One region of the Paraglaciecola sp. L3A3 genome, then DNA from elsewhere that is predicted to be linked to it. Evidence: predicted binding sites of a transcription regulator. Region 1 holds the regulator's gene; each other region holds the start of a gene.
What was found. Region 1 encodes LexA, which represses DNA repair genes until DNA is damaged. Its sites were predicted from a motif close to TACTGTATNNNNATACAGTA; they were not measured.
Positions count from the first base shown of each region.

Region 2: uvrD (DNA helicase II) is a predicted target of LexA. The motif match lies at 5,592-5,611, and genes of this name have one in related genera.
Region 3: dinB (DNA polymerase IV) is a predicted target of LexA. The motif match lies at 5,286-5,305, and genes of this name have one in related genera.

Region 1 covers NZ_CP047023.1:5,098,128-5,109,448, forward strand. The annotation lists gene ctaD (cytochrome c oxidase subunit I) at 1-1,219, opposite strand, end outside; gene coxB (cytochrome c oxidase subunit II) at 1,232-2,356, opposite strand; gene lexA (transcriptional repressor LexA) at 2,757-3,380, opposite strand; gene GQR87_RS21305 (sorbosone dehydrogenase family protein) at 3,584-4,684, opposite strand; gene plsB (glycerol-3-phosphate 1-O-acyltransferase PlsB) at 5,007-7,442, shown strand; gene GQR87_RS21315 (patatin-like phospholipase family protein) at 7,643-8,662, shown strand; gene GQR87_RS21320 (universal stress protein) at 8,783-9,745, opposite strand; gene GQR87_RS21325 (cation:proton antiporter) at 9,765-11,321, opposite strand, start outside.
Region 2 covers NZ_CP047023.1:176,269-187,589, forward strand. The annotation lists gene lysA (diaminopimelate decarboxylase) at 1-871, shown strand, start outside; gene GQR87_RS00740 (family 43 glycosylhydrolase) at 957-2,231, shown strand; gene dapF (diaminopimelate epimerase) at 2,401-3,231, shown strand; gene GQR87_RS00750 (DUF484 family protein) at 3,256-3,921, shown strand; gene GQR87_RS00755 (HAD-IA family hydrolase) at 3,966-4,685, shown strand; gene cysE (serine O-acetyltransferase) at 4,674-5,453, opposite strand; gene uvrD (DNA helicase II) at 5,654-7,822, shown strand; gene GQR87_RS00770 (diguanylate cyclase) at 7,906-9,144, shown strand; gene chrA (chromate efflux transporter) at 9,168-10,334, shown strand; gene GQR87_RS00780 (diguanylate cyclase) at 10,331-11,251, opposite strand.
Region 3 covers NZ_CP047023.1:394,361-405,681, forward strand. The annotation lists gene nqrF (NADH:ubiquinone reductase (Na(+)-transporting) subunit F) at 1-202, shown strand, start outside; gene GQR87_RS01655 (FAD:protein FMN transferase) at 274-1,296, shown strand; gene nqrM ((Na+)-NQR maturation NqrM) at 1,327-1,560, shown strand; gene GQR87_RS01665 (choice-of-anchor L domain-containing protein) at 1,857-3,314, shown strand; gene GQR87_RS01670 (peptidoglycan-binding domain-containing protein) at 3,394-3,990, shown strand; gene GQR87_RS01675 (hypothetical protein) at 4,061-5,197, shown strand; gene dinB (DNA polymerase IV) at 5,323-6,375, shown strand; gene GQR87_RS01685 (DUF1653 domain-containing protein) at 6,470-6,679, shown strand; gene GQR87_RS01690 (hypothetical protein) at 6,682-7,065, opposite strand; gene GQR87_RS01695 (serine/threonine dehydratase) at 7,151-8,146, opposite strand; gene GQR87_RS01700 (PH domain-containing protein) at 8,263-8,637, shown strand; gene GQR87_RS01705 (hypothetical protein) at 8,732-9,211, opposite strand; gene GQR87_RS01710 (spondin domain-containing protein) at 9,530-10,234, shown strand; gene GQR87_RS01715 (spondin domain-containing protein) at 10,245-10,982, shown strand; gene GQR87_RS01720 (response regulator transcription factor) at 11,072-11,321, shown strand, end outside.

The DNA of each region.
Region 1 (11,321 bases):
TCGCTCCTGTCACCAACACATAATGGAAATGTGCCACCACAAAATAGGTATCGTGATACTGGAAGTCCACTGGAGTAATCGCCAACATTAAGCCAGACAAGCCGCCAATAGTGAACAAAACAATAAAGGCTAATGCAAATAACATGGGCACTTCAAACGTCATTGAACCCCGCCACATAGTTGCCACCCAGTTAAATATTTTTACCCCTGTAGGCACAGATATCAACATAGTGGCAAACATAAAGAACAACTCAGCAAACACAGGCATACCAGTGGTAAACATATGGTGCGCCCAGACAATAAACGACAGCAGCGCAATAGATGCCGTGGCATAAACCATAGAGGCATAACCAAACAGTCGTTTACGGGCAAAGGTAGGAACAATCGCCGAGATAATACCAAAAGCAGGCAAAATCATGATGTACACTTCAGGATGACCAAAGAACCAGAATATATGCTGGAACATAACGGGGTCACCACCACCAGCGGCATCAAAGAAACTAGTACCGAAGAACTTATCGGTCAATACCATAGTCACCGCACCGGCTAAGACCGGCATTACCGCTATAAGTAAGAATGCGGTAATTAGCCAAGTCCACACAAACAAGGGCATTTTCATATAAGTCATACCAGGAGCACGCATGTTTATGATGGTGACTATGACGTTAATAGCCCCCATTATGGATGAGGCACCCATGATATGTACTGAGAAAACAAAGAGGGCCGTACTGTCACTACTGTAAGTAGTAGAAAGCGGAGCATAAAAAGTCCAACCAAAAGCAGGACCGCCACCTTCCATAAATAATGATGCAAGCAAAATCAAAAATGCAAATGGAAGTATCCAAAAACTCCAGTTATTCATTCTAGGTAAAGCCATATCTGGCGCACCTATCATCATAGGTATCAGCCAGTTAGCTAAACCGGTAAAGGCAGGCATTACTGCACCAAACACCATAATCAAACCATGCACTGTGGTCATTTGATTAAAGAAATTAGGCTCTAATATTTGTAATCCTGGCTGAAATAACTCAGCGCGAATTACCATCGCCATGGCGCCACCAGTTAGAAACATAATAAAGGCGAACCACAAATACATGGTGCCTATATCTTTATGGTTAGTAGTAAATAACCAGCGTTTTATGCCGCTGGGAATATGATGTTCGTGATGCCCATCGCCAGGTAGGCCATCATGATGAATATCGTCAGTTACTGTAGTCATGGTCACCTACTCCTATTTTCCGTTTATCGCTGCGTTAATGTCTTTGGCCTGAACCAAATCACCGGTGTTATTACCCCAAGCATTACGCTCGTAAGTCACCACAGCTGCCAATTCAGACATACTCAATTGTTTAGCATAAGATTGCATTGCTGTACCTGTCACCCCGTCCAATAATATAGCAATATGTTTAGGTTGGTCGGCTGTCGCTATTTGACTGCCTTTAAGTGCAGGGAATACTCCAGGCAATCCTTCACCATTTGGCATATGACATGCGGCACAATTAGCGTTATACACTTTTTCACCTAACGCCATAGCTTCAGGTAAAGACATGTTCATCGCCAATAATCGTTGCTCTTCTTGTTTTGCTTTAAGCTGAATAGCTTGTTGTTCAGCAATCCATTTTTCATATTCTGCAGGTTCTTTAGCTATTACCACAATCGGCATAAAACCGTGATCTTTACCACATAGTTCCGCACATTGACCACGATATACACCTGGGTGATCTACGTTAGTCCAAGCATCATTAATAAACCCAGGGTTAGCATCTTGTTTAATGGCAAAATCTGGCACCCACCAAGCATGTATCACATCATCTGAAGTAATTAGAAAACGAACTCTTTTGCCAGTAGGAATAACTAAAGCTCGGTCAACTTCTAAAAGATAATTAACCCCTTTGTCAAACTTGCCTTGAATTTGCTCTTGTTGTGTGGCCAACTTTGAATAAAATTCAACTTCGCTGTCCATATACTTATAATGCCATTTCCACTGGGAACCTGTGACCAACACAGTTACATCAGGCTCACTAGCATCTTCCATATCGATTAATAAATTTCGAGCTGGCACGGCCATTCCAACCAAAATAATGAAAGGGATAACTGTCCAAGCAATTTCCACTTTTACATTTTCGTGGAAGTGGGCTGGCTTGGCCCCTCTAGATTTTCTATGGAAATATATAGATATGAACATGGCGATGAACACGCCAGCACCAATCACAACACATATAATAAACATCAGCATATGCATATCATATACTTCAGCACTGATCTCAGTCGCACCTTGTGTCATGTTCAACTTGTATTGTTCGATATGATTTTTGCTTTCAGCAAACACTGGGCTAGCTAATAAAACAGACAGCATGGCTCCAGTTTTAGACAAAGTTTTTTTCACTCGGCACCTCTATGTGGCAAATACATTCTATTATTTTTTAGTAAAAAAAGACCAATTACGACTTCTTAACACTCAAAGCAAGCAACAAAAAGTTAACCAAGGGAAAATTCATTGTTATCAATTTGTTACACTAATTACTAAGGATTACTTATTTAAGGGGGGTACGTCTAGCCTTTTTGTTTAAATTACAATCAATTGATGGTTTTTTAAACACTTTTGTATAAAAATTTATAATTTATGAATATTTGTTTTACTAAAAGTACAGAAACAGTTGAGATAAAAACTAAATAAGAGAAATGAAAACTAGATAAAAAACAAAAACGCAGCAAAAATTGCTGCGCTCAAAAAAATGAATTACCAAGGAATAGAATTACATCCAGTCTGCGTTGCGGATCACTCCCACTGCAATACCTTCAATATTAAAAGGTTGGGTAGCAAGATCGACTTTGATAGGCGAAAAGTCTGCATTCTCTGCATGTAATAACACTTCGCGGCCTTTTCTTTCTAAGCGCTTAACTGTCACATCTTCGTCTACCCGTGCAACTACTACTTGGCCATTGTGTACATCTGTGGTGCGATGAACGGCTAATAGATCACCATCTAAAATACCAATATCTTTCATACTCATGCCGTTTACACGAAGTAAAAAATCGGCACTAGGTTTGAACAAACTAGGATCAACTTTGTAATGACCTTCAACATGTTCTTGAGCCAAAATAGGTTCACCAGCAGCCACTTGACCAATTAACGGTAAACCTAAATCTTCTAGTTGATCTTCTAAAGGTGTATTTAACTTAATACCTCTAGAGGTACCGGGCAATATTTCAATTACCCCTTTACGAGCTAAAGCCTTTAAATGTTCCTCAGCAGCATTAGCCGATTTAAAGCCTAATTCACGGGCAATTTCTGCACGTGTGGGGGGCATTCCAGTATCCAACATAGTCGTTTTGATTAGTTGAAGTACTTCTTCTTGTCTCGCAGTTAGTGGACGCATAAACAGCCTGTTTTTCTATACAGTTATTGTTAGTATAAACAGTTATTGCTAGATCTCAAACTTTGTTTTTTGAAGGCCTTATTTAAATTGAAATTAAAAGTGTTCTAGCTATTTTTTTTAATAAAAAATAAGCAGCTTGAAAAAATGAGAACGATTAATTAACAGTGCTTACCAAAGTAAGCACGCTATTTCAAAATTAACCACTAGGGTACCAACTGGTACAAATCACCGCTGGCAAAGTCGGCAGAGTAGATTTCACCATCAGCATCTAACGCAAAAGTGGATAGGTTTATACCTTTAGCATCAAATAATTTGATTGGTGCGGAAAGTTCAGGAAATTTGCTGGCCCACACACCACCCAGAATAAAATCGGCATAGATGTAATGATTGTATAACTCAGTCATTAATTTACCTGTGTATACAAAACCACCGGTTATGGACATACCTTCTGTTCGTGGATAAGTAATCTTAGGCAAAGTTAATCCCTTTTGATTACAGCCTTTTTCAGGTTTAAAGCACAAGTCGCCTTCCATGATATTCCAGCCCATATTTTGGCCTTTTTTGACCACAGATACTTCTTCTACTTTACTTTGCCCTACATCAGCCACAATTAACACATCGTCAGCAAACGAGAAACGCCAAGGGTTTCTTATACCATAAGCCCAAATTTCTGGCTTAAAACCGTCTTTATCCACAAAAGGGTTATCACTTGGAACAACATAAGGCACGTCATCTTTTGTATTAATATCGAGGCGTAACATGTTACCTAATAAGGTGTTTGTATTCTGGCCATGGCCATCTGGATCGCCAGCACCGCCACCATCTCCCATACCTATATACAAATAACCATCAGGGCCAAAAGCTACTTGACCTCCGTTATGATTCTGACGAGGTTGGTCAATTTCAATCAGTACTTTTTCATTTTCTAACCGATATTGCTTATCTTTATTTTTGACCATAACAAAACGAGATACACGTGTTCTGTCTTCACCTTGCTCTGGGTTATAATTAACAAAAATATATTGGTTTTGGTTAAACTGAGGAGCAAATGTCACACCTAATAACCCCATTTCTACAGCAGACTCCACATCAAACATATGAACTTGATATTTAGTCTTGTGTTGTAGATCAACAAAGTTCAATTGGCCTTCTTTTTCGCCCAGTAATAACTCAGTACTAGATCCAGGCAAAAATTTAATTTCTACAGGCTGTTTAAAGCCTTGGTAAATAGTTTTTAGTTTTACTGCTTGCACTGTGATTAAGCAATTTAAAGCACACAGTGTAAAAAATATTATCAATTTCATGGTTATCCATTCACTTTTATTGTCAACATTCAACATACTACAAAGTAAAATAAAAATTAATAACCATTATTGATTTTAGAAATAATTAATTAGCTGGGTTCAGTGTGACCCCATAAGTTTCGAAAGTGATAAGCTAACTAGAAAATAAAAGAGTAGTGTGGCTTTAAGAAATACTTTAAGCATTTTTGTACCTTGGCCAAAAGCAAGGCTGTCAAACGTTCAAAAATGCTACAGATGAACACAATTTATCCAGAGTTCAGGTTATAGATGTCGTTCCCTATGTTATCCTTCGCAAGTAATCAAGAACAGTAAGGTCGGTAGTATGAAAAGGGTGAATAGATTGCTATTTGCAATGGTAACCATTCCCATCAAATGGCTAGTAAAGGTCAAAAGTATCCCAGCAGATTTAGAAACTGAACTAGGCATAGATAAATCTAAACCAATCGTTTATTTACTTAGAACCCACTCAGTGACTGACCAGCTAGCACTAAAAATATCCGCGGCAAGCCTTGGTTTACCTAAACCTACAGCTCAAGTCGATATAGCTGATACTGAATTTCCACCTTGTCTTTTTTTACGTAATCCAAGTTCGCTGTTAAATAGAAAAATTAAAAATACCAATATTGAAGAAAATGCTTCTTGGTTATTTAAATTACACAGAGAAAATTCTGATTTAGATATTCAAATAGTGCCTGTTTCAATTCACTGGGGCCGGGCACCGGGTAAAAACATGTCTGGCTGGTCAGACGTTATAGCCAACCAAGTTTCACCTAACTGGTTGCGAAAGTTTTTTATCGTTTTACTTTTAGGTCGTGACAACTTTGTTTGTTATAGCAAGCCGGTTTCATCTAGGGCTATGAGTAACCTTGAAGGGGCAGATGATGAAATTGCCCGCAAATTAATTCGAGTGGCAGGTACACATTTTCATCGTCGCCAACAAGCTATAGCTGGGCCCAATCGACTAGAACGCTATCAACTATATAATGCTGTATTAGGCTCTGAATCCGTTTCGTTGGCCATAGCAGAAGAAGCTAGCCATAAAAAGATCACCCAACAAAGAGCAAAAGCACAAGCTAAAGAATATTTAACTGAAATCGCCGCAGACTATCGAGAAGGCATAGTAAGATGGGGTTCAAGCGTTTTAACTAAGGTCTGGAACAAAATATATAATGGCATCGAAATAGGTCATGCAGCGACCGTTCGAGAACTTGCTCAAAATGGCCACGAGATCATCTATGTGCCTTGCCACAGAAGTCATATGGACTATTTATTACTGACTTACGTTATCTACCACGAAGGTTTAGTCACCCCCCATATTGCGGCAGGCATAAACCTCAACTTTCCTCCTGTTGGTGGTTTGCTTCGCAAAGCAGGAGCATTTTATATACGTCGAAGTTTTGCTGGTAATAAGCTATATACCGCAGTATTTAGAGAGTACTTAGAGCTACTTTTTAATAAAGGTTACTCGGTGAAATATTTCCCCGAAGGTGGCCGTAGCCGAACTGGACGCTTACTTCCGCCAAAAACAGGTATGCTTGCCATGACCCTACAAGGTCTAATTAAAGGAATAAATCGACCCGTCAGCATTGTGCCTGTTTATATCGGTTACGATCATGTCATGGAAGTATCTAGTTATTTAAAAGAACTCAAAGGTACCAGCAAGAAAAAAGAATCATTTCTGCAAATATTCTCGGCTATCAAAAAACTAAAAAATTATGGTATTGGCCATCTTAATTTTGGGGAACCAATCAACCTTGCAAATTACCTAGATCAACATGAACCTAATTGGCGAGAATACCGCGAACAAAACTCAGATAGCCGACCACAGTGGTTAACACCTGTAGTGAACGAATTAGCCACTGATGTAATGAGTAAAATTAATCAAGCAGCAGCGATTAGTGGTATGGCAATTTGTGCAACTTGTTTGTTGTCAGCCAAAAAACACGCCATGGCTCAATCTGAGCTAGAACAAGCAATAGAGCATTATCTAACCTTGTTAAAAGACGCCCCTTATAGCAATAGAGCGACTATTCCACAAATGAGTGGTAAAGAGCTTTTATCCAATACTCTAAAACTCAATAAATTTACCGTAACCGAAGATAGCTATGGAAAAATAATCTCACTAAAAAATCAAAATGCAGTGGCGTTAACCTACTACCGCAACAATATTCAGCATCTTTTTGTTTTACCAAGCCTGATAGCAGCCATTGTATTTTCCCATAATGGCTTAGCTAAAAAACAAATATTATTATTAGTAGCTAAACTTTATCCTTTGTTAAAACGTGAATTATTTTTATATATGAGTTCAGAGCAAGGGTCTTCGTATGCAGAATTTTTATTAGATAACATGTTAAACATGGGCTTATTGGTTGCTGAAAGAAATAAAATTCAGCCACCTTCACCATCTAGTGAAGAATTTTATAGCGCTTGGTTGTTAAGCCGCGGAATACGTGAAACATTACACAGATATGCGGTAGTACTGACTCTGTTATCGAAGCAAGGCAGTATCAGCCGCAGTGAGTTAGAACAAAATAGTCGACACTTTGCTGAACGGCTATCTAGTTTGCATGGCCTCAGCTCACCAGAATTTTTTGATAAAAATGTATTGGGGTGTTTTATTACAGCGCTAAAAGAACAGCAACTGGTAGATATTGATGAGAAAGGACAACTACAGCATGCAGAACTCAGTGAATCCCTTCGCTCTGATGTTATTAAATTAATAGAACCTGAAATAATCCAACGTTTAAAACAAATTTAACCATATCCAAACTTAAGCCTCTGCTTAACAGAGGCTTCTATAAAACTTCTTCCTGCAATCCAGTTGCCAGACTCTCACTATAAATATTTTCCAAAAACAAGCAAACACCTTAAGAATTTGGCTATGCTTATATTTCACACAGGGCAGCAGTATCCACCCTCGATTGATTTAATTAATGCAAAATAAAATAAGGAAGTGATATGTCTAAGCTCATTTTATCTCTTGATGGAGGCGGAATTCGTGGTGCCGCTATCAGCCAATTCTTAACTCATGTAGAAAAACAGCTATCAACAAAACACCAGAAATCGTTACGAGACTGTACTGATTTTTATGCAGGCACAAGTACAGGTGGCATTATAGCATTAGCTTTGGCCACTACAGATATGGCCATGGGCGATATCAATAATTTGTACAATTACAGCAATGCTAAAAAAATATTCGCCGACAATAAAGGTTGGTTTGAAGTAGACGGCATCAATGCTCCAAAATACGAAGCAAAAGGTAAAACCTCAATACTAAAAGATAGCTTGGGCACTGCTAAGCTCGGTGATGTAGCTGAAGGTAAACATATATTAGCAGTGGCTTACGGGGTAGAAAAACGTCGGCCTTATGTGTTTAAATCCACCAAAGCAGAATATCAAAATTTATTCTCTTACCAAATTGCCGATGCTTCTAGCGCGGCTCCAACTTATTTTCCTACTAAGGAATTACAGCTACCACCAGAAAAAGACGAACACTGGTTAATAGACGGCGGCGTAATTGCCAACAACCCTACAATGTGTGCTTACGCGGAAGCTTGTCGCCTATGGCCCACCAGCGAGAAAAGAGTATTATCTATAGGTACAGGATCCCATACTCGTAAAATTAATGGACCAGATTCACAAAAATGGGGGGCGGTACAATGGATGTTAAAAGGACAATTAATCGATTTATTATCCGATGAAAAAGTAGTTGCTTATCAAGCCATTACCATCACACAACCGGGTAAATATATTAGAGTAAACGCCGAAATGCGTACCCAACCAGGTTTACTTCAAGCGCCAGATGATGCCATGGACGATATCAGTAAAACCAATATAAAACACTTAAAGATGCTCGGCGATTTTTGGTTTAAACAATATGGAGATGCGGTGGTGGAGCTATTGAACAATAGCTATGAAGGCCCATCACTAGATAGAATTGATCCTGCAACAGGTACGCCGTTTATTTATACTCCATAAATAATCAGTACAGCTAGACAAATATACATTTGTCTAGCTGTACTACCTTACTTGTTATGCCAACCAATCGTAATATTTATCCACTGACTATACTTCCAATGTCTTTTGCAAAGTCTGTCACTATCCTATGGGTGAAACAAAACCTTTAGGTTTGATTGCTAAAACAGAGCTATTTAATTGATTTAAAATAGTTTCAGCAGTATTGCCAATAACAAGGCCGGCAATTCCTGTGCGAGCAATCGTGCCCATCACAACTAAGTCTGCTTCAATTTTTTGCGCAATTTTGGGTAATTCTTCACCCGCAACTCCTTTCACTATATGGGAGCGAAGGGACAAAAAATTAAAGGACTCATCCCCCAAAGTTTGTTTTAAACCATTAAGCAGTTTGTCCATTTTATATTGACTATTACGATACTCAGATTCATATAGTTCTTTCTCGACTTTATCAGGCTCATCAACCCACAGACTAATAAACCCAGCGTCAGGCGCATTATAGGCATTGACCACATGCATAGTCGAAAATTCAGCTAACGAAACTGCACAACCGAGATCGATTATCATATTATTCAGCTCATCGTTACAGCTCTCATCTTCTCCTGAATCAAAATCTACAGCCGCCAATACCTGCTTATAATTGAGCTTTTCATCTTTTTTCATTAACCAAACAGGGCACGGGCAATTACGTAAAAGATGCATATCATCACTGGTAATCAAACGATCTAACCAACTCACTTTGTCGACTTCTTTAACCAACATATCAAATTTTTCAGCCAACACTACGCGGATACTTTCGAGATATCGTTTACCGATTTTAATCTCTGCTTTAACGTTAACCTCTTTATCTAATTCGCTAATAAGCTGCTGCAAATTCTCTTGTTCTCGTGCTAAAGCAAATTTTTCAATTTCACCTTTAGAAACACCAATTTTAATGGCAGAAGATGGTAATGAAAGTTTTGGCAGCACCAGCAGTAATGTTAGATCTGCCTGGTTATTTTTAGCTAAAGAAACTGTACGCAACAAAGAGGGCGACGGTTTATCAATATGATTGTTCATTACGTAAAGTACGTTCTTAAACCTTTTCATTTTGTGATCTCCTTATGACCTATATACTTGATTGCACATCAAGACCTTCTAAAAGCATATTCGCCGCTCGATCTGCAGTATCCTGAAAGGGCTCTAAAATAAGCTCAACTCCAAGCAAGGTTAACTCTTCAGTGTCAACAGTACTTTGTGAAACCGCAGCAAGTTTACCTTTATAGCCAGCCGAACGGGTTAACTGAACCACGGTTCTTCGGGTATCCTCAGACGACAAACCAGTATGTAAGTGAGGAATAGTCGACACAGCCCAGTGAGCATGACCTAAAGGTAACTCAAGGATAAATTCAGCGTCGGTTGCATCGCCGTATTCACAATCTAAACCTAAATAATTCCAATGTTTTATCGCCGACGGATTAAAATCAATGCCCAACACCTTGATGCCTTTTTCTTTGAGTTGCATCGCAATCGCTGTACCAAGGCGTCCCAAACCAAATATAATCACTGGATAATGATCATCACTATGTTCATCAGAGGCTTTTTCTCGAGGCGCACCTGTACGCTCAAATAAACCAAGAACGGGCGCAAATATAGAATAGAGTTGATGTGAATAGGTAATCATATAGGTTGAAGCAGCAATGGTGATAATACCCACCAAAGTCACTAAGCCCAGTATATCTTGGGGTACGTGACCTAAACTGATGCCCATAGCGATAAATATTAACGAAAACTCACTTATTTGAGCAACCGTCAAACCAGCAAGAAACCCTGTTCTTTTTCCATAACCCATTAGCCCCATAATTAACATCACAATAAGTGGGTTACCAATAAGCACAAATAGCGAGAATATCATTGCCCCTGATAAATGTGCTCCGAGTAAAGATAAGTCTAATGTGGCCCCCAAAGCGATAAAGAAAAACAGCAATAAAAAATCACGTAAGGGGGCGAGCCTAGCAGCAATACTTTCTCGATAAGGGGTGGAAGCTAAAGAAACACCAGCTAACAAACCACCTACTTCCATACCTAAGCCGACTATGTCTCCTATGGCTGCAAATAGTGCTGCTTGAGCAATGGCATAAATCACCAACAACTCAGGTGCTTTGGCTAGTTTTTCAGTAAGCGGGTTGGCAATGTAACGCACAAATACAATGACAAAACCTAATAAGGCCACGCCAGAAATAACAACCTGCCAAATTGACGAGTTTTTCGTTCCATGTTCAGCTCCTATGCCGATAGTTGCCAGTACAATCATAGCTAGCACCACTACAAGATCTTGCACAATCAAAAATCCTAGGGCAATTTGCCCGTGCAAAGATTCAATTTCACGTTTATCAGATAGCAGCTTAACAATAATGATGGTAGACGAAAAAGTAAGGGCGACTGAAACGTAAAGACTAGTAATATGTTCTAAGCCAATAGCCACACCAATGAAATAACCAAACAAAGAAGTAAAGGCAACTTGACCAAGACCAGTCAGAACAGACACGGTACCAATAGATTTAATTAATTTTACATCTAATTTGATACCTACAAGAAATAAAAGTACTGCTATACCTAATTCAGAAAGAAGTTTAATTTGATCTTTGGATTGCACAATATCAAGCACCGAAGGCCCTGCAAGGAG
Region 2 (11,321 bases), 390 kb from region 1:
CGAGTTAGCTCGGATTAATGAGGTAGCTAAGAGATTAGATAAAAAAGCGCCTATTTCTATTCGAGTTAACCCTGATGTCGATGCTAAAACACATCCTTATATTTCTACAGGTTTGAAAGATAATAAGTTTGGTGTAGAGCGCGAACAAGCGGTTGAAATTTACCAATATGCGAATAGTTTGTCGAACCTAAATGTAGTTGGAATTGATTGCCATATTGGTTCTCAATTAACTGACATTACTCCTTTTGTTGATGCTTTAGATATTTTACTTGCCTTGATTGATGAATTAGCCAGCCATGGCATTCATATTAAACATCTCGACGTAGGTGGTGGCTTAGGTGTTACTTATAATGATGAAAAGCCTCCTCACCCAGATCAATATACGCAAGCCATTGCTCAGCGTTTAGTGGGACGAGAAGATTTAATGCTTATTTTTGAACCGGGCCGAGCTATTATGGCAAATGCTGGGGTTTTACTGACTAAAGTTGAATTTTTGAAGCAGGGTGCAGAGAAAAACTTTGCTATTGTTGATGCGGCTATGAATGACCTTATTCGACCTGCGCTTTACTCTGCGTGGCAAAATATTATTCCTTTAAATGCAGCGTTGGTAAGAGAAAAGGCTGTCTATGATGTAGTTGGTCCTATCTGTGAAACGGGCGATTTTTTAGGTAAAGGTAGAGAGTTAGCCATTGCACCTGAAGATTATTTAGCTGTACGTAGTGCTGGTGCATACGGTTTTGTAATGGCTTCTAATTACAATAGCCGTTGTCGACCTGCAGAAATATTGGTAGATAAAGATGTGGCTCATTTAGTACGTAAGCGAGAAACTATTGAACAATTATTCGAAAATGAAGCTATACCCGATAATTAATTGTTAACTAAAAGTGTAAAGCCGCTATTCTTATAGCGGCTTTTTATTTACACTTGCAACATGTTTTTTACCAGAGAAATTGCAAGTGAAAAAAATTAGCTACCTAACCGCTAGCCTTACATTACCTTTTTTTGTTAGCGCCAATAGTCCGCAGCCTCCTCAACCTTCTGAACAAGCTTTTCCTTTTTACATGCCAGATGAAAAGCCTGATATGCCTTTAAGTGCTTCTGTTGCTCGGAATTACGATAATTACTTAGCTAATCGACAGGAAAACAATGAGTTGTATACTCAATTTAAATATACAGAATTAAATGGGTTTGATTACCATGGTGGTGACGGTACGATTTCTCGTCGTGATCCTTCTAAAGTTATTTTTGAAAATGGTAAATACTACGTCTGGTATACCTATCGTAATACACCTACTGCGCCAAAAGGTGCTGAAAAAAGCAGTGACACTATACCTTCCGCTGATTGGGATTTATCTGAAATATGGTATGCCACCTCAGAAGATGGTTTTACGTGGCAAGAGCAAGGGGTTGCTGTGCCTCGACCACCAAAACCTAATGTCGGTTGGCGCTCAGTTTCAACCACCGATATTTTAAAATGGAAAGGTAAGTATTACCTTTATTATCAGGGGTTTATGGAGGCTAGTGGCAAGCGGGGGGATGATTGCCCTGTGGCGGTTTCTTATGCGGATTCACCTGATGGCCCTTGGACTGCACTCAATCAAATCGTGATCCCTAATGGTGCTAAAGGTGACTGGGATCAGTTTTCGATTCATGATCCTTATCCTTTAGTACACGATGGCAAGATTTACCTGTATTACAAGTCGGACTTTTCTAAACAAGATGCTAAGCGCGGTTTAGTGCGTATGCATGGACTGGCAATAGCAGAAAATCCATTAGGGCCATTTAAAAAACACCCGCTTAATCCCATTATGGCCGCGGGCCATGAAACCACTTTATTTCCATTTAAAAAGGGAGTGGCGGCCTTTGCAATTCGAGATGGAAATGAAAGAAATACTATTCAATATGCAGAAGATTGGGTTAATTTTAAAATCGCTTCAATTGTTGAATTAATGCCCAATGCCGCGGGACCTTTTATCCCTGATGCATTTACCGATACTAAAGATGGCCGTGGTATTACTTGGGGGATCTCTCACTTTACAGCTGCAAATGGTTGGCAAAATAACCATTCTGTTTTAACGCGATTTGATGTGGATTTAAGTTTGGATGTTGATGACCGTCAGATGAAACGACATAGTCTAAAGTTTACTCCAGAGGAACATTATCGTTATGGATTATCGGCTCAACAAAAAAAACGAATTCAGCAACAAACAGAAAAATTGAGAAGTGAATAAATAAACGACCCTGATTATGCTAATTATTCATTGTTTTTAATCAGATTATTTAAGCTATGGATTGTTAAAGACATAGTCAGTGATTGCTTGAAATGATATAACTGCTTTTAGAATCTCTAGTTAGTTCATTTTTAATTGGCTAGACAATAATTTTAGTTAAGTAGTGACAATGCAAATCCAGTTCTCAAAGATGCAGGGCTTGGGTAATGACTTTGTGGTTATTGATAATGTAACCCAAAATGTGTTTTTTTCTCCGGAAAAAATCCGTCAATTATCCGATCGAAATTTTGGTATCGGCTTCGATCAACTTTTGTTGGTTGAACCACCGTATGATCCTGATCAAGATTTTCATTATCGAATCTTTAATGCTGATGGAACGGAAGTTTCCCAATGTGGTAACGGTGCTAGGTGTTTTGCTCGATTTGTGAAAATGAAAGGGTTAACTAACCGTAATAAAATCGTAGTCAGTACAAAGGCTGGCCGTATGGTTTTATATTTGGAAAAAGACGGACAAGTCACAGTGAATATGGGGGTGCCACAATTTGCACCACACCTAATTCCACTAAAGGCCAATAAACAAGAAAAAACTTATATTATCCGAGCGGATGATCAAACCTTTTTTTGTGGTGCTGTATCCATGGGCAACCCTCACTGTGTATTGTTAGTAGATGACATAAATTTAGCAGATGTGGAAACAATGGGGCCTCTGTTAGAAAAGCATGAGCGATTTACTGAAGGGGTTAATGTTGGTTTTATGCAAATAATTAACCCTAGTCATATTAAGTTACGTGTATATGAAAGAGGGGCCGGTGAAACACTCGCTTGTGGCAGTGGTGCATGTGCCGCAGTGGCTGTTGGGCAGTTACAAAATAGATTAAGTAAAGATGTGAAGGTTGATTTACCTGGTGGAAGTTTAAAAATACGTTGGCAAGGGAAAGACAATGTATTAAAAATGACCGGAGCAGCCGAGCATATTTTTGACGGCTACATAAATTTATAAGAGTAGGGGGGATTTTTAAATAATATGGAAATAAATACTGCATTAGAAACAGATGAACAATTAAGTGCTGAACAGGTAGTAAACTACCTGTTAGATAATCCTGATTTTTTTGCTCAACACCCTAATCTTGTGGAAAAAATTGCTATACCTCATATTCAAAAAGGTAGTGTGTCTTTAGTCGAATTACAAAGTGAGCAATTGCGTAAGAAGGTTCGCAGCCTTAATCATAAGCTTAGTCAATTAATCACAATTGCTAAAAAAAATGAAGAAATTTATCGGATATATGCTGACTTAAATATCAGAATATTGAAGTGTACTTCAATGGATGATTTAACCTTTGTTTTAGAAGAAGTGATTCAAGAAAATTTACAGTTAGCATCTGTCAGTTTAATGCCTTTCAAAGGTGCCCATGCGCTACCAGAAATTCAACGTCGTTTGTTCATTGAAAAACGTTTTAAAAGAGACAAACACTTCTTTGGACGATTAAGTGACCACGAAAGAAAATTATTATTTGCAGATCAAGATGCTAATTCAGTGGCTTTGTTGCTGTTAGGTGACCAAGGGGAGCTGGGTATTTTGGCGATTGGCAGTAAAGATCCTAGTCACTTTAATCCTGATATGGATACTTTGTTGATTTCACAATTACAACAATTTTTGAGTATTTTACTACCTAAAATTCTTAGCTACTAATTGTTGGGTAATAATCAGTTTAGAAATTTGCGTTTAATATATTTATGATTTTCTATAAAAAACTCAATCCCATTCAAGCCATTACTTTTGATTTAGATGATACTTTATATGAAAACGGCAGCGTAATTAAAAATGCTACGGCATCGTTGCGAGCGTTTCAGCATAAGGAGTTCTCTATCACTAAGTCTTTAGATACACAGTACTGGCGTAAAATAGAAAAAGAGTTACTAATAGATCATCCCATATTACATAATGATATTGGCCAGCTTAGATTTCGCTCTTTACAGCTTGGGTTTCAGCAACTTGGTTATAACGAAGAGCAAGCTGTTGATGCAGCCAGGCGGTGTTTTCAACACTTTTATGATCAGCGCAGTAATTTTTCTGTCGATGCTAATATTCATTGGATTTTAAAAACATTAGCCGAGAAAATACCTCTGGTGGCTATTACCAACGGTAATGTAGACGTTGAAAAAATTGGCATTGCCGATTATTTATCAGCCTGTTTTAAATCTAGTGTGACAGTACCTATGAAACCAAACATAGCTATGTTTGATGCGGCTCAAGATATGTTAGCAATACCGGCTAAAAATATTTTGCATGTGGGAGATAATTTAGAGAAAGACGTATTTGGAGCAATTCGAGCAGGCTATCAAGCCGCTTGGTACGCAGAAGATAGAGAAATGTCGCTTAATAGTGAGCAGACACTTACTTTACCTCATGTGCAGTTACAGTCACTCAATCAATTATTAGAGTTAGTCTTCTAGAATATTTTGTTGCATGGTTTCGCAAGGGTTCTGGCATCTAGGTTTACCTACAATTTTGGCCGGGATACCAGCGACGGTAACATGTGCAGGTACGTCGTTTAAAACAACACTACCGGCGCCAATTTTGGCTCCTTCACCTATAGTAATATTACCCAATATTTTGGCTCCTGCCCCAATCATTACCCCTTGACGAATTTTAGGATGTCGGTCGCCTGCTTCATTACCTGTACCACCTAAGGTGACGGATTGCATGATAGACACATTGTCTTCAATTACCGCAGTTTCGCCTACTACAATCCCTGTCGCATGGTCGAACATCACTCCTTGGCCTATATGAGCTGCAGGGTGGATGTCGATAGCAAAAACTTCTGAATTACGACTTTGAATAAAGAGAGCTAGCTCTTTTCGACCCATTTTCCACAGTTGATTAGCTAGTCTGTGCACTTGGATTGCTTGGAAGCCTTTAAAATTGAGCAGTACTGTTAAATGAGTGTTCACCGCAGGGTCTCGATTAAACACAGCTTGAATATCGAACATAGCTGCTTCAGCTATTTCTGGGTGTAGCAGATAACATTGCTCAAACATTTCTTTGATGGTTAATGAGCCCATGACTTTATCTGCTAGTTTATTCGATAGGATAAAACCTAAAGAGGTTTCAAAGTTATGGTGAGCAAGAATACATGTGTGTACATAACTAGATAACAAAGGTTCACTTTCACTTAAGTTTTTTGCTTCTAGTTTTAGTTGTTGCCAAAATTCAATGCTCATCACTTTGTCTCATCATTTTCAAAGGTATTTCTACTAACCTTATTTTTGGGGATGAAGTAGAAAAATAAAAGGTATAAATGCTTTTCTTTGCAATATAGGCACAAATTAGCAGGGCATTCTGCTGAGTATTGCTTTCATTAGTGTATTTAAATACAGTGCTTTGTTATAGTAAAGGCAAATATCCTTTTCAAAATTTGCCCATGGACGTATCTAGACTTCTTGATGAACTAAACGATAAACAACGTGATGCAGTTGCTGCTTCTGCCACTGACATGCTGATCTTAGCTGGTGCCGGTAGTGGCAAAACACGAGTCTTAGTGCATAGAATTTCTTGGTTAATGGAAGTGGAAGGTATTGCTCCTTATGGCATTTTAGCTGTGACCTTTACCAATAAAGCAGCCAAAGAAATGCGCGGGCGAATAGAGCAACTACAAGGAAGTCCTTTATATAGCATGTGGATTGGTACCTTTCATGGTATTGCCCATAGGTTATTACGCACCCATTATGCAGACGTTAACTTACCTGAAAACTTCACTATTTTAGATTCTGATGACCAATATCGAATGGTTAGACGAGTGATTAAAAGTCTTAATCTTGATGAGAAACATTGGCCGCCTAAACAAGTACAATGGTATATCAATGGTAACAAAGATGAAGGCTTACGCCCTGAGCATATTGAGACCTACGGAGATGCTAATCAACAAAAAATGCGCGAGATTTATCAGGTATATCAACAAACCTGTGACCGTTCTGGGTTAGTTGATTTTGCTGAGTTATTGTTACGAGCTCATGAATTATGGCTGAACAACCCTAACATATTAGCCCATTACCAAAAACGTTTTAGAGCGATATTAGTTGACGAATTTCAAGATACTAACAATATTCAATATGCTTGGTTAAGGTTACTTGCTGCGCCAAGCAATAATATGATTATTGTGGGGGATGACGATCAGTCTATCTATGGTTGGCGAGGTGCCAATGTAGAAAATATACAGCATTTTTTGCGAGATTTCCCTACTGCTAAAACCGTTAGATTAGAACAGAATTATCGTTCTACGGGCAATATATTACAAGCCGCTAATGCTGTTATTGATAATAATCAGGGGCGTCTAGGTAAAGAGTTATGGACTGAAGATGGCAATGGAGAAACGATTTCTTTGTATGCAGGTTTTAATGAACTTGATGAAGCTAGATTTAACATCTCTCGAATAAAAGAGTGGCGTGATACTGGTAATGCCTTGGTTGATTGCGCCATTTTATATCGTAATAATGCTCAATCACGGGTACTCGAAGAAGCCTTACTTCAAGAATCAATCGCTTACAGAATATATGGCGGATTACGCTTTTTTGAACGCCAGGAAATTCGTGATGCCCTTGGGTATTTGCGCTTAATTAATCAATCTATTGATGATGCGGCATTTGAGAGAATAGTGAATACCCCTACTCGTGGCATGGGGGACAAGACCTTATCGCAGATCCGCGAACTAGCCAAAGAACAAGAATTGTCTATGTGGGATGCAAGTCAGCGGATGTTACAGGAAAAACGTCTAACCGGCCGCGCATCTAATGCATTAAGTGCTTTCATTCAACTTATTAGTCAGTTAGGCCAAGATATTGCGCAGTTACCTCTTGAGGAACAAGCTGATCATGTGATCAAACATTCTGGCCTATTTGCTATGTATAAAGCAGAAAAAGGTGAAAAAGCCCAAGCTAGAATTGAAAACTTGGAAGAATTAGTGACGGCTTGTAAACAATTTGTCGTGCCTGAAGAGGCTGATAATATGACTCCCTTATCTGCTTTTTTAGCTCATGCCTCTTTAGAATCAGGTGAAACACAGGCTGATAGTCATCAGGATGCGGTGCAAATGATGACAATTCATTCATCTAAAGGTTTAGAGTTTCCATTGGTGTTTCTGGTTGGGGTAGAAGAAGGCATGTTCCCTAGTCAGATGAGCAATGATGAGCCTGGCAAAATCGAAGAAGAAAGACGTCTTTGTTACGTCGGTATGACACGTGCAATGCAAAAGTTGTATATCACTTATGCTGAGAACAGACGCGTTTATGGGCAAGACAAATATCATACTCCTTCACGGTTTATTAAAGAGATCCCCGCTGAGTGTATTGAAGAAGTCCGCTTGCGCACCACTATTAGCCGACCGGTACAAAACCGTTTTACGGCAACTACTGGGCATACTGCATTTGAATCGACAGGATTTCAGTTAGGTGAAAGGGTATGCCATCCTAAATTTGCTGAAGGTACAGTGCTAAATTATGAAGGGTCGGGTGAGCATGCCAGAGTGCAAATTAACTTTGATGAATTCGGTACTAAATGGTTGGTGATGTCGTTTGCTAAGTTAACTAAAGTATAGTTGGATTAAATGTGTTGTTTTTTGTTATATCTATTGTGTAATAACCACACCTAAGTTAACCGGTTTTTAGTGATTCTATATTTATGCAACGTAAAGTACTGATTATTGAATATGACTCAAGTAGCATGAAAGTACTGCGAAACTTGATTTCTAAGGCGGGTTTGCGTCCTGTATCTACCGCTAGTTTAATCGAAGCAAAACATGTGTTTTCAGCTTCTGCACCTGAAGAGTATTTGTGTGCAGTCGTTAACTTTAATTTGCCAGATGCAACTAAGGGACAGGCAGTTGATTTTGCCATTCAATCTTTCTTACCCACAATAGTGGTAACTGATACCTTAGATGATGAAATCAGAATTGATATTCTGCAAAAAAATATAGTTGATTATATTCCCAAAGAAAATGCTCAAGTTTATGAATATCTCACAAGATTATTGGCAAGATTAGATAAAAATAAAAAAGTAGGCGTATTGGTAGTAGATGATTCACGAGTGGATAGAAGTGCAATGGTTTCATTATTAAGAAGGCATAATTTTATTACTTATGAAGCACAAAATGCCAGCCAAGCTATACAAGTGTTAACTAATCAATCTACTATTAAACTGGCAATTATTGATGAAAACATTCCAGGCATGTCTGGTTTACAAATGATTTCTAAGTTACGTAGAACATATAGTGAAGAAGACTTGGGGATTATAGGTATCGCAACTGATAGCAATAATGGACTATCAGCTCGGTTTATTAAAAGTGGCGCTAATGATTATTTATATAAGCCTTATTGCCATGAAGAATTTCTCTGCCGGATCATGCAAAATGTTGAGAGGTTAGAGAATATAGCCACCATAAAACGTGTGGCAAATTCCGATTATTTGACTGGTTTACCTAACCGACGACATTTTTTTTCTTGTGTTGAAGCCATACAAAAAAACAAACCGAAACAACAGAGTTTAGCCATTATTGACATCGACCATTTCAAGAATATAAATGACACTTATGGCCATGATTGCGGAGATTATGCTTTAAAAGAAATAGCTAAATTGGTAGCTGATTTTTTTGCTGACTATATTGCTGCTCGTTTTGGTGGTGAAGAATTTTGTGTCTATTTTACAAATACTAATGCAGAAAAAGTATTCGAAATCATGAATGTATTTCGTGTCGCTTTGCAAAATACAACTCTGATTTTTGAAAAGCAACACATATATTGTACTGTAAGTGTCGGTTTAACTAGTCAAACTAAAGGCGGTATTAATGGAATGATACGCATGGCTGATGAAAATTTATATACCGCTAAAAATGGTGGCAGAAATAAAGTAATTAGTAATTAGTAGGAATACCAGATTTGTTGAACATGGCACTCATTAAACAGCTGTTAATCATATTTTTACATTTCCTACTTTTGGGCTGCGTCAGTTTTGGCGGGCCAGCTGCACATATTGGCTATTTCAAATCGACTTTTGTCGATAAATTGCAATGGCTTAAAAATGACGAGTACGCGAATCTCATTAGTCTGAGCCAAATTTTACCCGGTCCAGGTTCCAGCCAAATTGGTTTTGCTATTGGTTTACATAAAGCAGGTTTATGGGGGGGAGTTGCTGCCTTTATTGGTTTTACTTTGCCGTCGTTTATCTTGATGTATTCTTTGGCTTCAATTACAGATTTTAGCCAGTCTAAGCCTTGGTTAGTGGGTTTAATATATGGCCTTAAACTATTAGCTGTAGTAGTCGTACTTGATGCAGTGATTAGTATGTTTAAGAGTTTTTGTAAAACTAAAGTTGCCATAAGTATTGCTCTTTCAAGTGCCGCTTTGTTAATGCTGGTGAGCTCTCCTTTGTGGCAAATATTTGTGATATTAAGCAGTGCGGCAATAGGTGTGTTAACGAGCCGTACAACAGAAAAAAGTGTGCCCTTCAAGTTTGACTCAAATAAATTTAGTTACTGGCCATTGTTAGTGTTTTTGGTTTTATTTGCACTGAGCTTGGTTAGTTGGTCTGCAAGTTATGCCAATATGTTAGCGCCCTTTATTCAGAGTGGCAGTTTGGTATTTGGAGGCGGACATGTAGTTTTACCTTTATTACAGGCATCACTAGGAGATAGCATTAGTCAGGATGCATTTGTTTTTGGCTATGCAGCCGCGCAAGGTGTTCCTGGCCCGATGTTTACGATTGCCACATATATTGGCGGTATAATGAATCCAGCAGTTCCATTGACTGGCGCTTTATTAGCCACTTTAGCTATCTTTTTACCGGGATTTTTACTGGTATTAGCGTTAAGAAATGTTTGGCAAACATTGCTTGCTAATTGTTATTTTTTGGCTGCAACAAGGGGAATCAATGCTGCCGTTGTGGGACTACTCATTGCCGCATTTTATAATCCGATATTGACTAGTGCGATAACTGATTTGTTTGATCTCGTATGGGTGATTGCAGGATTTTTGATACTAAAAATATTTAAACCACACATATGTATATTGATTGTTATTTTCATCACTCTAGGCTTAATAAGTGTGAATGTTTAATCCCAGACACAACGGTTTCGACCGGCTTGTTTAGCTTTAAATAAGTTGGTGTCGGCCTTATCGAGTAATTCGGTTGCATTTGATAAAGTGCAAGTTTTTTCTGTCGGCGAAAAAGTAGCGGCACCAATGCTAATAGTGACTATCTCGTGAGAAGCTCCAGTAGCCGAAGGTATATTCTGTTTACGTACTTTGTCGAGTAAATCTTCTGCGACTGTTTTCGCGCCAGCTAAATCGGTAAAAGGTAATAATAGAACAAACTCTTCTCCGCCATATCTAGCTGAAAAATCCCTTTCTCGCCTTTTGCTTGCTGCAATTAGTAAGGCAACCTTTTTTAAGCATTTATCGCCTTCTAAGTGACCAAATGCGTCGTTGAATAGCTTGAAATTATCAATGTCAATTAACAGAGCTGAAAACGGGTGACCGCCACGCACGGCTGCATACCATTCCTGGTTAAGTGTCGTATCAAGTTGCATTCGATTGGCCAAACCGGTTAAACCGTCGGTACAAGATACTTGCGCTAGTTTTTTCTGTTGCGCCACCATTGCCATTAAATTTTTGACTCGTGAAACTAATATACTGGGTCGAACATTTTTATCGATATAGTCAATAGCGCCCATTGCCAAACATTCATCTTCTTGGTCACGGGTAGGTTGTTCTGCTAAGAACATAATAGGGATATGGGAAGTTAACTGGCTATTCTTTACAAAAGCGCACAGTTCTTGGCCTGATATTATTGGAGTGTTTACAGCACTTAATACTAAGTCTATGTCTTTTAGCATGATGCTTTGTAACGCCGTTTTTCCATCCCGCGCAACTTCTACGTTGAACAGTTTAGAAAACAACGCACTTAGACTTGATATACAAATCACATCATCGTCAATAATAAGTAAGGTTAATTTGTTGGGGTAAGTTGACATAACATCCTTGAACTATACAACTAATGACAATGCTTCAATAATGGATAGCTAGCACTAAATTAGTAAAGAC
Region 3 (11,321 bases), 610 kb from region 1:
ACAACCAGAAGATAACTGGGAAGGTGATACAGGGTTCATTCATAACGTATTGTTAGAGAATTACCTTAAAGATCATCCAGCGCCTGAAGATTGTGAGTTCTACATGTGTGGTCCTCCTATGATGAATGCTGCTGTTATCAATATGCTTAAAGAACTAGGTGTAGAAGACGAAAACATTATGTTGGATGACTTCGGCGGTTAAAACCAAAGTTCGTTTATATTAATTTTAAAGGGGCTTAATGCCCCTTTTCTTATGGATAAAAGTAAATCGTGATGTCAAAAATTAGCTATTCCAAATCACTTATTTTGGCCTTTGCAATCCCACTTTTGTTGATTGCTTGTAGCCAACAAACTAGTGAAGTTCATCTCACTGGCCCCACTATGGGTACCACTTATAACGTTAAATATATTGAAACAGATACTATTACCCCGGCTGAACTACAAAAAAAAATAGATAATGAACTGGTCAATATTAACCAACTTATGTCTACCTATATTAATGACTCAGAATTAAGTCGCTTCAATCAGTGGGATAACACAGAAGCTTTTCCTCTATCAACACAAACCCTCTTTGTAATGACAGAAGCTAAGCGACTTGGCGAGTTAAGTGGCGGCTTACTTGATGTTACAGTGGGGCCATTAGTTAATCTATGGGGATTTGGTCCTGAAGCTCGGCCAGAAAAAATACCTACAGCAGCAGATATATTGGCTGCTAGGGAACGTGTAGGTTTAAATAGACTGATATTAAATGAGTCTTCTGCGAGTAAAACTCATCCGGATTTGTATGTTGATTTATCCACTATTGCTAAAGGGTATGGAGTGGATAGAATCGCTGAAATTTTGCAACAACACAATATCCACAATTATCTAGTGGAGGTAGGTGGAGAGATGCGCTTATCTGGTGAAAAATCGAATGGTAAAAATTGGCGTGTAGCGATTGAAAAACCATTAACTACAGAACGAGCTATAGAACGTATTATCAGTGTAGGAAATAATGCTATTGCTACATCCGGTGATTATCGTAATTATTATGAAGATGAGGGGGTACGGTATTCACATCTAATTAATCCTCAGACTGGCACTCCCATTAGTCATAATTTGGTGTCAGTGACAGTTGTCGCTCCATCTTCGATGACTGCGGATGGATTAGCTACTGCTTTAAATGTGATGGGTAAAGAAAAAGCATTAATTTTGGCAGAAAAGTATGACTTAGCCGTTCTATTGATTACTAAAGAAAAACAAGGTTTTAAAGAGTATACTAGTAGTATGTTTGACCAGCTTGTCACTGTTCACTAAAACCAGCATATATTTAATAGGAGACTAATTTTGAGTACCTTTATTCTCGCATTTGTATTTTTTATCGTAGTTGTTGCTGCTATGGCAGTGGGTTATATCTTTCAACAAAAAACCATTGCAGGTAGTTGTGGTGGTTTAGGCGCTTTGGGTATCGATAAAGCATGTGACTGTCCAGAACCCTGCGATCGTAAAAAAATGCGCATGGAAAAAGAGCAAGCTAGAGAGAAAAAACTAAAAGAGTGGAAAGAAAATCAGATACTTTAAATTTGAACATTTATGCTAAAACTGATTTTTTACAACAAGATTGTATTTAAATTATAGTGATAAATTGTCTAGTTTATTTACAACTTTAGTGGGATATGTCAGAAAATCTTACACTTTTTCACCTGTAATTTTTTTCAATATTTAAAAAGTATTATATTTCATGTGCTTGCGGTTACATTGTGAAAATACGGAACGGAAATTGCTGCAATCTAGACACGTTGCGGGATAAAAAATCACAATAGCTTTGATTATGTCCCAAAGTAGTTACTTTAAGAACACACACATAGGACATACCCATGTATAAATCAAATAAAAATATCCAAGCATCCGCTATATCTTTAGCGGTTGCATTTATTTTAGCAACTCCTGTGGCATCGGCGATACAGATCACATCAACGCTTGATGCTGATGAATTAGCAAACGCTTTAATTATTCCTAACTCTGGAATTACTATCACTGACTCAAGTTTGTTTGGAGGCATTCAAGGTGAATATGGCGGAGATTATGGCGGTGATTACGGTGGCGATTATGGCGGTGGAATCCCCAGTATAGTAGCATTGGCAGTAGAATTAGATGCCCTTTCAGCTGAACCTTTCGGTCAAGCGGGGATTTTCACCAATAATTCTGGAGTTTACGGTTTACCCAGTGGTGGCGGTGTTGTTTTTAGTTCTGGCTATGTTGAGGATTATCAAGACGGTGAAAATACATCTTCAAGTAACTCTGGCGGTGATGGTAATGCCGCGACTGATGAACAGAACGATGTCTTAAGCGAAATTACTGGGCGCTCCGAACATTTTGATCCTGTCCAATTAGATATTACTTTTGATGTTGACGATGACGTAAGTGTAATCACCTTTATTGCAGCTTTTGGCTCTGAAGAATACCCTGAGTATGTTGGGTCACAGTTTGTTGATGGTTTTGGCATGTTTTTAAATGGTGAAAATGTAGCGGGCGCTTTACCTACGGGTGATGTGGCGGGTGAAGACCCAATATTGCCAATCAATATTGATCACCCAGATTTTCAGGATGTACCTGGGACCGAACTTGATGGAGTCATTGCCCCTAATGGTATTCCATTGCTGAGGTTTGATGTGCCTGTAACACCTGGCAGTACTGGCAATACTTTTAGTTTGTTATTAGCCGATGCAGGTGACAGCGGATATGATAGCACTATATTTTTAAGTAGTTTTGGTAATTTTGATTCTGAAAGTGGCGAGTCTGAGTTTACTCCAATTTTACCAGACAGTAGTAATCCCACTAATGATGAAGGCGCTTTTGTATTTTTATTACCTGAGGTTGTAGCTAATGAAACGATTTGGATTGATCCAGATGTATCTACAGGTTATACCTATACCGCTACAGGTGGTGGCTTATTTGCAAGTGTCACAGCGCCTACTAAATTAAGTGTAAATGATGAAGATGGCTACTGGCTAACCTATTTCGATGGGACAAGTTCTGTCACTGTGGCGCTAACTGCTGGGCAAACTTTTGATTTTGCTATCCCTGTAGGCGAATTTACTATTGATGGGATTGACCCTGACTTAGGTTTAGATCCAACGGATCCGACTATGTTTGTTACAGGAGTCTCGTTTAGCGAGTCTGGGACTGGTTTTGGAATCGAACAAACACCTATCACTACCTTTGTTCCTGACCAGCCAAATACCGTTGGAGTGTCAGCACCTACTTCTGTTGGTTTATTTGGTTTGTCTCTGATGGGAATGGGTTTGTTGAGAAGAAAACTAAAGACTAAATAATAAGCAGATGCTATAAATGAAAAGCCTAAGTTTGTTGACTCATCTTAGGCTTTATTTTTGTCTGTCGTTTGGGGAAATTATGTATAGATCTTTAATTGTGACTATATTTTGCTACTGTGTTTTTGCTGCGCCATTACAGGCTGCTGACAAAGAAGGAAAATTTGCCGTTAAGGGGGCGGGGAAACGTGATTGTAGTAGTTTTGTGCAGGCAGCTGATGATAAGAGTACTGATTATTACCTTTATGGTGGTTGGCTTGAAGGTTATATAAGTTCTTATAATGCTTTTCAAACACAGAATTATGATTCTACACCTTGGCAGACAACAGAACTACTGCTCACTTTACTGAAACGTCATTGTGTCAGTCACCCTAAAGTAAAGTTTTTAAGTGCCGTAAATGGGTTACTTAAAACCTTGTACCCTATTCGTTTAGAAAGAGAGAATAAGCTGATAAAAATTAGTGTAAATGGTGCTGATACTTATTTTTATGAAGATATTTTGCTAAGAGCAAAAGAACGCTTACATAACCTTGGCTATATAACTGATGAGGTTACAGCAGATTTTGACGAGGGCGACATACATGCATTTGAAAAATATCAAAATGATATTGGTCTTTCGGTCACTGGTGTACCAGATCAAAATACTCTGCTTAGCCTTTTTTTAAAGAAAGTTAAATAGTAGTTTGCTGGCGTCGTCTAGAGTTGCTTATTGCTGGGAATTGGGGGGCGGTTTGGGTCATGTGACCCGTATGAATTCGATATGTAACCGGCCAGAGTTTTCATCTACCAGTTTCTCGTTTGTCTTAAAAGATACAAGTAAATCACAATATATCAGCAAAGCCTATAAGCAAAATGTATATGTTGCGCCATGTTATATGAAGAGTCCCAGTCTGCAGATTTCACCTAATTTTGCACACATAATGTGGCGATGTGGCTGGCAAAACGATGATAATGCCTATGATTTAGTGTTGGCTTGGGTACAGATACTTAAACGTTTAGATCCCCACTACGTTTTTATTGATTATGCTCCGTCAGCCGCAGTAGCCGCAAAATTGTTAGATATCCCATATTTATTTTTAGGTAACGGTTTCGAGTTTCCACCTGCTGAATCACCGTTTCCCTCGATTCTGCATAACCAGAAGGTAGCTCGAAAAGATTTATTACATTGGTATAATAAAGTTAATAAAACACTACGGGTAGTTTGTAAAAAATTTTCTAAGACAATTGAGCAATTTGATTTAAAGGATATTTTCGAACCTCAAAAAGGATTGATTCTTGCCCACCCTATGCTCGATCATTATCTTAACCGCCAAATCCAAATTTTTTATTTACCTACCCTTACACAAGTTAATAGTGAAACAAAAAATGTTAATAATGATTTGTTCTCTAACAAACCTTATTTATTTGTTTATCTAAATGCAAATACTCCCAATTTAGTTGAGTCGATACGTATGCTTTCGGCTCAGTTTCGGATTGAAGGGTATATACCGAACTTAAATTTAGCCCAGCGTAATGCCCTAAGGTTTATTGGTGTCAGTATTTCTGATGTACCAGTGCCAGTATCAAACATTATCGCAAAAAGTCAGATAGTCATTTGCCATTGTGGTATCGGTGTGGTGAGCCATGCCATTGATAGTGCAGTACCCATGGTGTTGCTGCCGACGCAAACTGAACAATCTATGTTGGCCCATACGTTATGTAAATTGGGTGTTGCGATATCGATTCCCAAAGCTGCGTCTTCTCATCAATTTGTAAATACAGTTAACTTAGCAATAAAAAACCGAGAAATAATGCAAGCTAATATTCGAACTCAAAGCAATAAGTACTGGGAAAATCGACTCATTTGGAAAGAGGGCATTGGAACATATATTAAAGAATATTTTTGATCTGCTATCAGTAGTAAGATTATCTAAAAATCCAGAATTTGATATTCTTAAACTTTTTCTATTGACCTTGAGAAATAGATAGGCAGAATACTGTATTAATAAACAGTGTCATGGTCGGTCGTATTTTGCGCAAAATTATTCATATTGATATGGACTGTTATTTTGCTGCCGTTGAAATGCGAGATAACCCTGAATACCGAAATTTACCATTAGCTATTGGTGGTAGTTCTGATAGGCGTGGGGTGATTTCAACTTGTAATTATATCGCTCGACAATTTGGTGTGCGCTCTGCTATGGCTACAGCACATGCTTTAAAACTATGTCCTGAACTGGTTTTAGCGCCAGGGCGAATGGAACTATATAGCGAAATTTCGCAACAAATCCGTGAAATATATTCCCGATATACCAACAAAATTGAACCCTTATCGTTAGATGAGGCTTATTTAGATGTCACTGATTGCGAGTTGTTTGCAGGCAGTGCCACCTTAATTGCTGAGGATATTCGCCGTACTATCTTTCTAGAAACTCAGCTGACAGCTTCAGCTGGGGTAGCACCTTGTAAATTTGTTGCGAAAATTGCCAGCGATGAAAATAAACCGAATGGTATATGTGTGATTACCCCAGATAATTTAGATGACTTTGTGGTGAAACTAAAGTTAGGCAAAATCCCTGGTGTAGGTAAAGTCACTTTAGCTAAGTTAAATGAGATAGGGTTGTTTACTTGTGCTGATGTCCGCAAGTTTCCTTTTGAAAATTTAATAAAACGTTTTGGTAAATTTGGTTCGGTGATATGGGCCAGAAGTCACGGTGAAGATGATCGGGGCTTGAGTATAGAAAGGCAACGAAAGTCTGTAGGTGTTGAGCGTACTATGCCTGAAGATATTTATAGCCTAGAAGACTGTTGTAAAATGATTGATAATCTATTTCCCAAATTACAAGAAAGGTTAAAAAGGTCGAGTCCTGAACTTGCAATACAAAGCCAAGGTATTAAATTAAAGTTTGCCGATTTTCAACAAACTACAGTTGAACATAAATACCAGAAATTAAATAAAGACTATTTTTTTGAGTTGTTAAACGAAGGGCTTGCTAGGCAGGACAGCAGAGGTATTCGTTTAGTCGGATTACATGTAGGCCTAGTGGATAAAGTTAGCCAACAGCAATTAACTTTTTCTTTTTAAGTTGATGCAAGGTTGGGTTATGGTCTGTTATATTTTTCGGCATAGTTTGTCGAAACACAATCAATTTATTCTTTAATTAAGGTGGTAAAAATACATGGCTTTAAAAATAGGTAAATATCGCCACTATAAAGGTAATGAATATGAAGTTATTGGTGTAGCTCGTCACTCTGAAGACGAGAGTGAATTAGTGGTTTATCGTCCTTTGTATGGTGAACGAGATTTATGGGTTAGGCCTTTAGATATGTTTGTAGAAACTGTAGAAATTGGTGGAGTGATTAAACCTAGATTTGAATACCTAGGTTAAAGTTATGATTTGCAATCTAATAAAGCATTGACCAGTGCTACAGAACCAGTGCGACGACTGACTAGTTGCCCTTTTATATTAAATACAATGGCTTGATTTGTGTCTTTAGGTAAGTCAAAGGTAGTGCGAATTTGATTTCGTTGGCGACCATTTAATTGTATGTGAGGAGGCAATTTTTGCCAATTATTCAAATCAATCAATGCCACGTTTTGTTTAGTTATTTCACGTTCTAGTAGTGCGATATCTTGAGAAAAGTCAGAATTTGCTGAATGCTTTAGAGAATAAATGATAGTACAGTTTGCATCAGCAAATAAAAGTTTATCTTGGCTCGCCGAAGTGGCAAAACTGATTATGATTAGCAGAATACTAACAGACCACATTCTCAATGTTTGATTTCCTTTTTCTTCTTTTTATATTTTATCTGACGATAGGTATTTATCATATCAGTTGCCCGCATTGATTGCAGGTGAACTAAAGCAATAAACTCGGGATTTCTTGTAAGTAATTTTGTTGCCAAATTTGTTGCATTTTTTGTTGATCGATATTGCCACCGGACAAAACAACTAACACCTTTTGTCGCTTTTTTTGAACTTTTAACCAATTTATTAGCGCAGCCATACTCATTGCACTTGTGGGCTCTAGATGAATTTTTAACAGATGTTGTAGCCACTGACACCAATAGACTATCGGTTGTTCTGGGATTTCATAAATATCATCTAATTGTTTTATATAGTTAAAAGTTTTTTCGCCCACAGCTAAGGTTGCAGCACCATCTGCTAGAGTTAAAGGCTGCTGAGGCAATGATTGAATTGTGCCAGTGCGCCGTGATTCAGCTGCGTCATTGGCTAATAATGGTTCTGCCCCTATTACCTGAATGTCAGGATATAGCGTTTTACTGCATATAAATGATCCAGAAATTAAACCTCCGCCACCTATTGGGGCAAATACACTGTCTACTTGGCCAATTTGTAGTAATGCGTCATATACAGCGGTACCTTGACCAGCGATTATATCTTCATGGTTAAAAGGAGGTACCCAAACTGCGCCCTCTTTTTCTGCCGCTTGTTGTGCTTTTTCATCTGCTTCTTTACGGGTTGCACATAATTTCAACTTGGCGCCATAAAATTGTGTGGCTGCCGCTTTTACTTTGGAGATATTTTGCGGACTGTAAATGGTTGCTTTTACCCCGAGCTCGTTTGCAGCATAAGCAACGGCTTGAGCGTGATTACCTGAACTGCTGGCGACCACCTTTGTACCTAAAGTTCCCTTTTCCTTGGCTTTTAACATCATGTTTAATGCCCCACGAATCTTAAAAGAACCAGTTTTTTGCAGACATTCAGCCTTAAATAAAATTTCATGGCCTAACCAGTTATCAAGTAAATTAGAATGTAAAATTGGAGTTTGGCTAATATATGGCTGTATGCGTTGTTTTGCAGATTGAATATCGGAAAGTGTCACGGGCGGCATAAAGTTTGGTATACAAAAGTTAGGGAGTTAAGTTTATACGGATAGTATCCTTATGTTGCTAATTTCGCATTAACATTTATGATATTTCCTCTAGTTATTAAGAATAGGATCAGAACATGGGATTACTTGATGGGCTTTTAGGCAATGCATCTGAAATAGATGTTGGTGAAGTAGCTGAAGAACTTGCCCCAATAATTGGTGATACAGAAAGTGTACAACAAGTTTTTAAAGTGATTAGAGATATGTATGTATTTACTAACAAAAGGCTAATTTTGATCGATAAACAGGGCATGACTGGCAGGAAAGTAGACTATCATTCGATTCCTTATCGCGCTATTACCCAGTTCAAAATTGAGACCGCAGGCCATTTTGATTTAGACGCTGAGTTAAAAATTTGGATATCAGGACAAGATAACCCTATCGAAAAAGAACTTAAAAAAGATACAGTAGTCGGCATCCAAAAAACACTTGCCACCCATATGTTTGCATAAACTGTCATTAAGTAGTTGATAGGGAATCGTTCTTAAATCTTATCACCAGATCAACTCGTGGGGCTGGAGAACACTTCCAGCTGCTCGTCTTTGTTTACTTTGTAAATTCAAAACATAAATCAAAGGACTCATTATTCATATTTCCGGCGCTAAAAGTGGAATGTGCGGGGAGATCTATATTTTCAACCTGCCAGTGAACTTTGTATTTATTAACAAGCAACTTCCAATTAGAATTTTGCTCAATTGTGAGTACTTTAATTTTAAGATTTGAATCTAGTTTTATTTGATCCTTAATATGTCTACTTGAAACATTATCGGAAGGCTTGAGCGTATAACTTTCAATTACACCGTTATTATCAAAATTTTGCCAACCAATAAGATACCAAGATTGAGCGATCGTACAGGTTTGACCGGTTAGTTTTTTTAATGAATTTTTTGTCGAAATTGCAGAATATTCAATTTCATAGAATGATGAGGTACATGCACTTAAACAAATAATGCTAGCTAATAGCGCTGTTAAAGATACTTGAAGGTTCATATTTAATACTCGCGGTAAACTTAACAGTTTGTTCATGTGACCTTATAAAATAGCTACTGTTATTGAATAGGAATTAGCGAAAACTCTATTTCAAACTATATACTAGCCAAGTACAAACGTAACCAGATTTATACCAGAGACCATTTTGCCGTTAGCTAGGTTCATAACGGAGCTGAAATGATTACCGAGCTAACCAAAGAGCTTCTGTTTTTACTGAGCCCTATCTGAAAAACGAATTACTTTTATTTATTTTACCGCGGATAAAAACGTTTAATTTCCGTGATACTTTCGGGATATCCATTTTTCATACTTAAACTCGTAAATACAAACTAACTATTTAAGCGAGAATGAAAAATGATAAAAATAAAACCAACTTATTTAGCTGCGCTATTAGCCGTTAGCAGCGCAGGTCTGAATGCAGCAGAACTCAATGTTGAGATTCAAAATTTAACTCATGGCTTATATTTCACACCAATAGCAGTCGTTGCTCATACTCCTGAGAGTAGTCTTTTTGAGGTGGGTGAAGTCGCCAGTACTGAGTTACAAATGATGGCCGAAGGAGGATCTTTGGATGGTATATCTACTATTGCTACTTCTGTTAGTGCGGATGTATTAGCTAATCCAGCAGCAGGTTTGTTAGCCCCTTCGGCTAAAGCTTCTGGCACCTTGAGTACTGCTGCAGACAATACAGTGTTATCTGTTGTTGCTATGGCTTTACCAACTAATGACGGCTTTATTGGTTTAGATAACTGGCCGATACCGACAGAAGCAGGTACTTATACTATTTACCTAAATGCATATGATGCCGGTACAGAAGCAAATGACGAATTACGGGGTGGCGGAGCGCCAGGTGTGCCAGGCATGCCAGTTCCTCCTCCACTTGAAGGTTTGGTGGGGACTAATGGTAGTGGAGTGGCAGGTGCAGACACTAACACTAGTGTGCATATTCATCGTGGCAATATTGGTGACGAGTCTATGACCGAAGGCAGTAGTGATGTGTCTAATACAGTTCATCGTTGGTTGAACCCTGTCGCTAAAGTCACTGTTACTGTTAACTAAGGGGATAATTATGCTTAAGGTTAAAAAACTATATCTAGTTTCCTTAGTAGCCAGTGCTTTACTGCTGACTGCCTGTAATGATGATAAAATTGTTGAGGTTATTAAAGAGGTCGAAGTAGAAGTTCCGGCACCTGTACCTACACCCGTTGATGTGAGTTATGAAATCAGTGTCACCAATTTAACCAACAGCCAACCTTTGTCACCTGTTGCTGTGATACTTCACAAAGAAAGTCATATATTTGCGGTAGGGGATATTGCTTCTCTTGCTTTGGAGCAAATGGCTGAAGGAGGTGACAATTCAGGGTTGATGAATTGGGGATTTGCTTTAGCAAGTGCTTCTGGTGCCGCACCCATAGGACCAGGTGCAAGTGAAACTATTAAGGTCACTATCCAAGATATGGAAGATGCTAATCTGTCTATTGCTTCTATGTTAGTCAATACTAATGATGGTTTTAGCGGTCTTGATGCATGGAGTCTTAGTCAACTCGCTGTAGGCGATAGCTGGACGACAAACGCATTTACCTATGATGCAGGCACAGAAGCCAATACTGAAGCTGCAGGGACAATCCCTGGGCCTGCCGATGGTAGTGATGGGGCTGGTTTTAATACTGATAGAGATGACAGCGGTTATATCTCTATGCATCCAGGTGTGGTGAGTAGTGATGATGGATTAAGCACATCGATACTCACTCAAGATCATAAGTTCGATAATCCGAGTATACGGATCCAGGTAACCCGCATAGAATAATGTAGTAGGTATTCTATTTGGATTAAGCATATTGCGCGCCCACTAATGGGCGCGTTTGTGTTAATAGCAAAATATAAGGGCAGTTAATTATGACAGACAAGGTATTGGTGGTAGAGGATGATAACGATATAGCCAATCTTATTCGAGTTAATTTGCTTGAAATAGGGATAGAGATTGAGCATGAAATGAATGGTCAACTTGCTCTGCAAAAAGCGATAGATAGTCACTACTCTTTGTTGTTGTTAGATATTATGTTACCGGGCATGAGTGGCCTAGATATTTGCCGGCAGATCCGCGATAAAAAACCAGAACAAGCCATTATTATGTTAACGGCAAAAA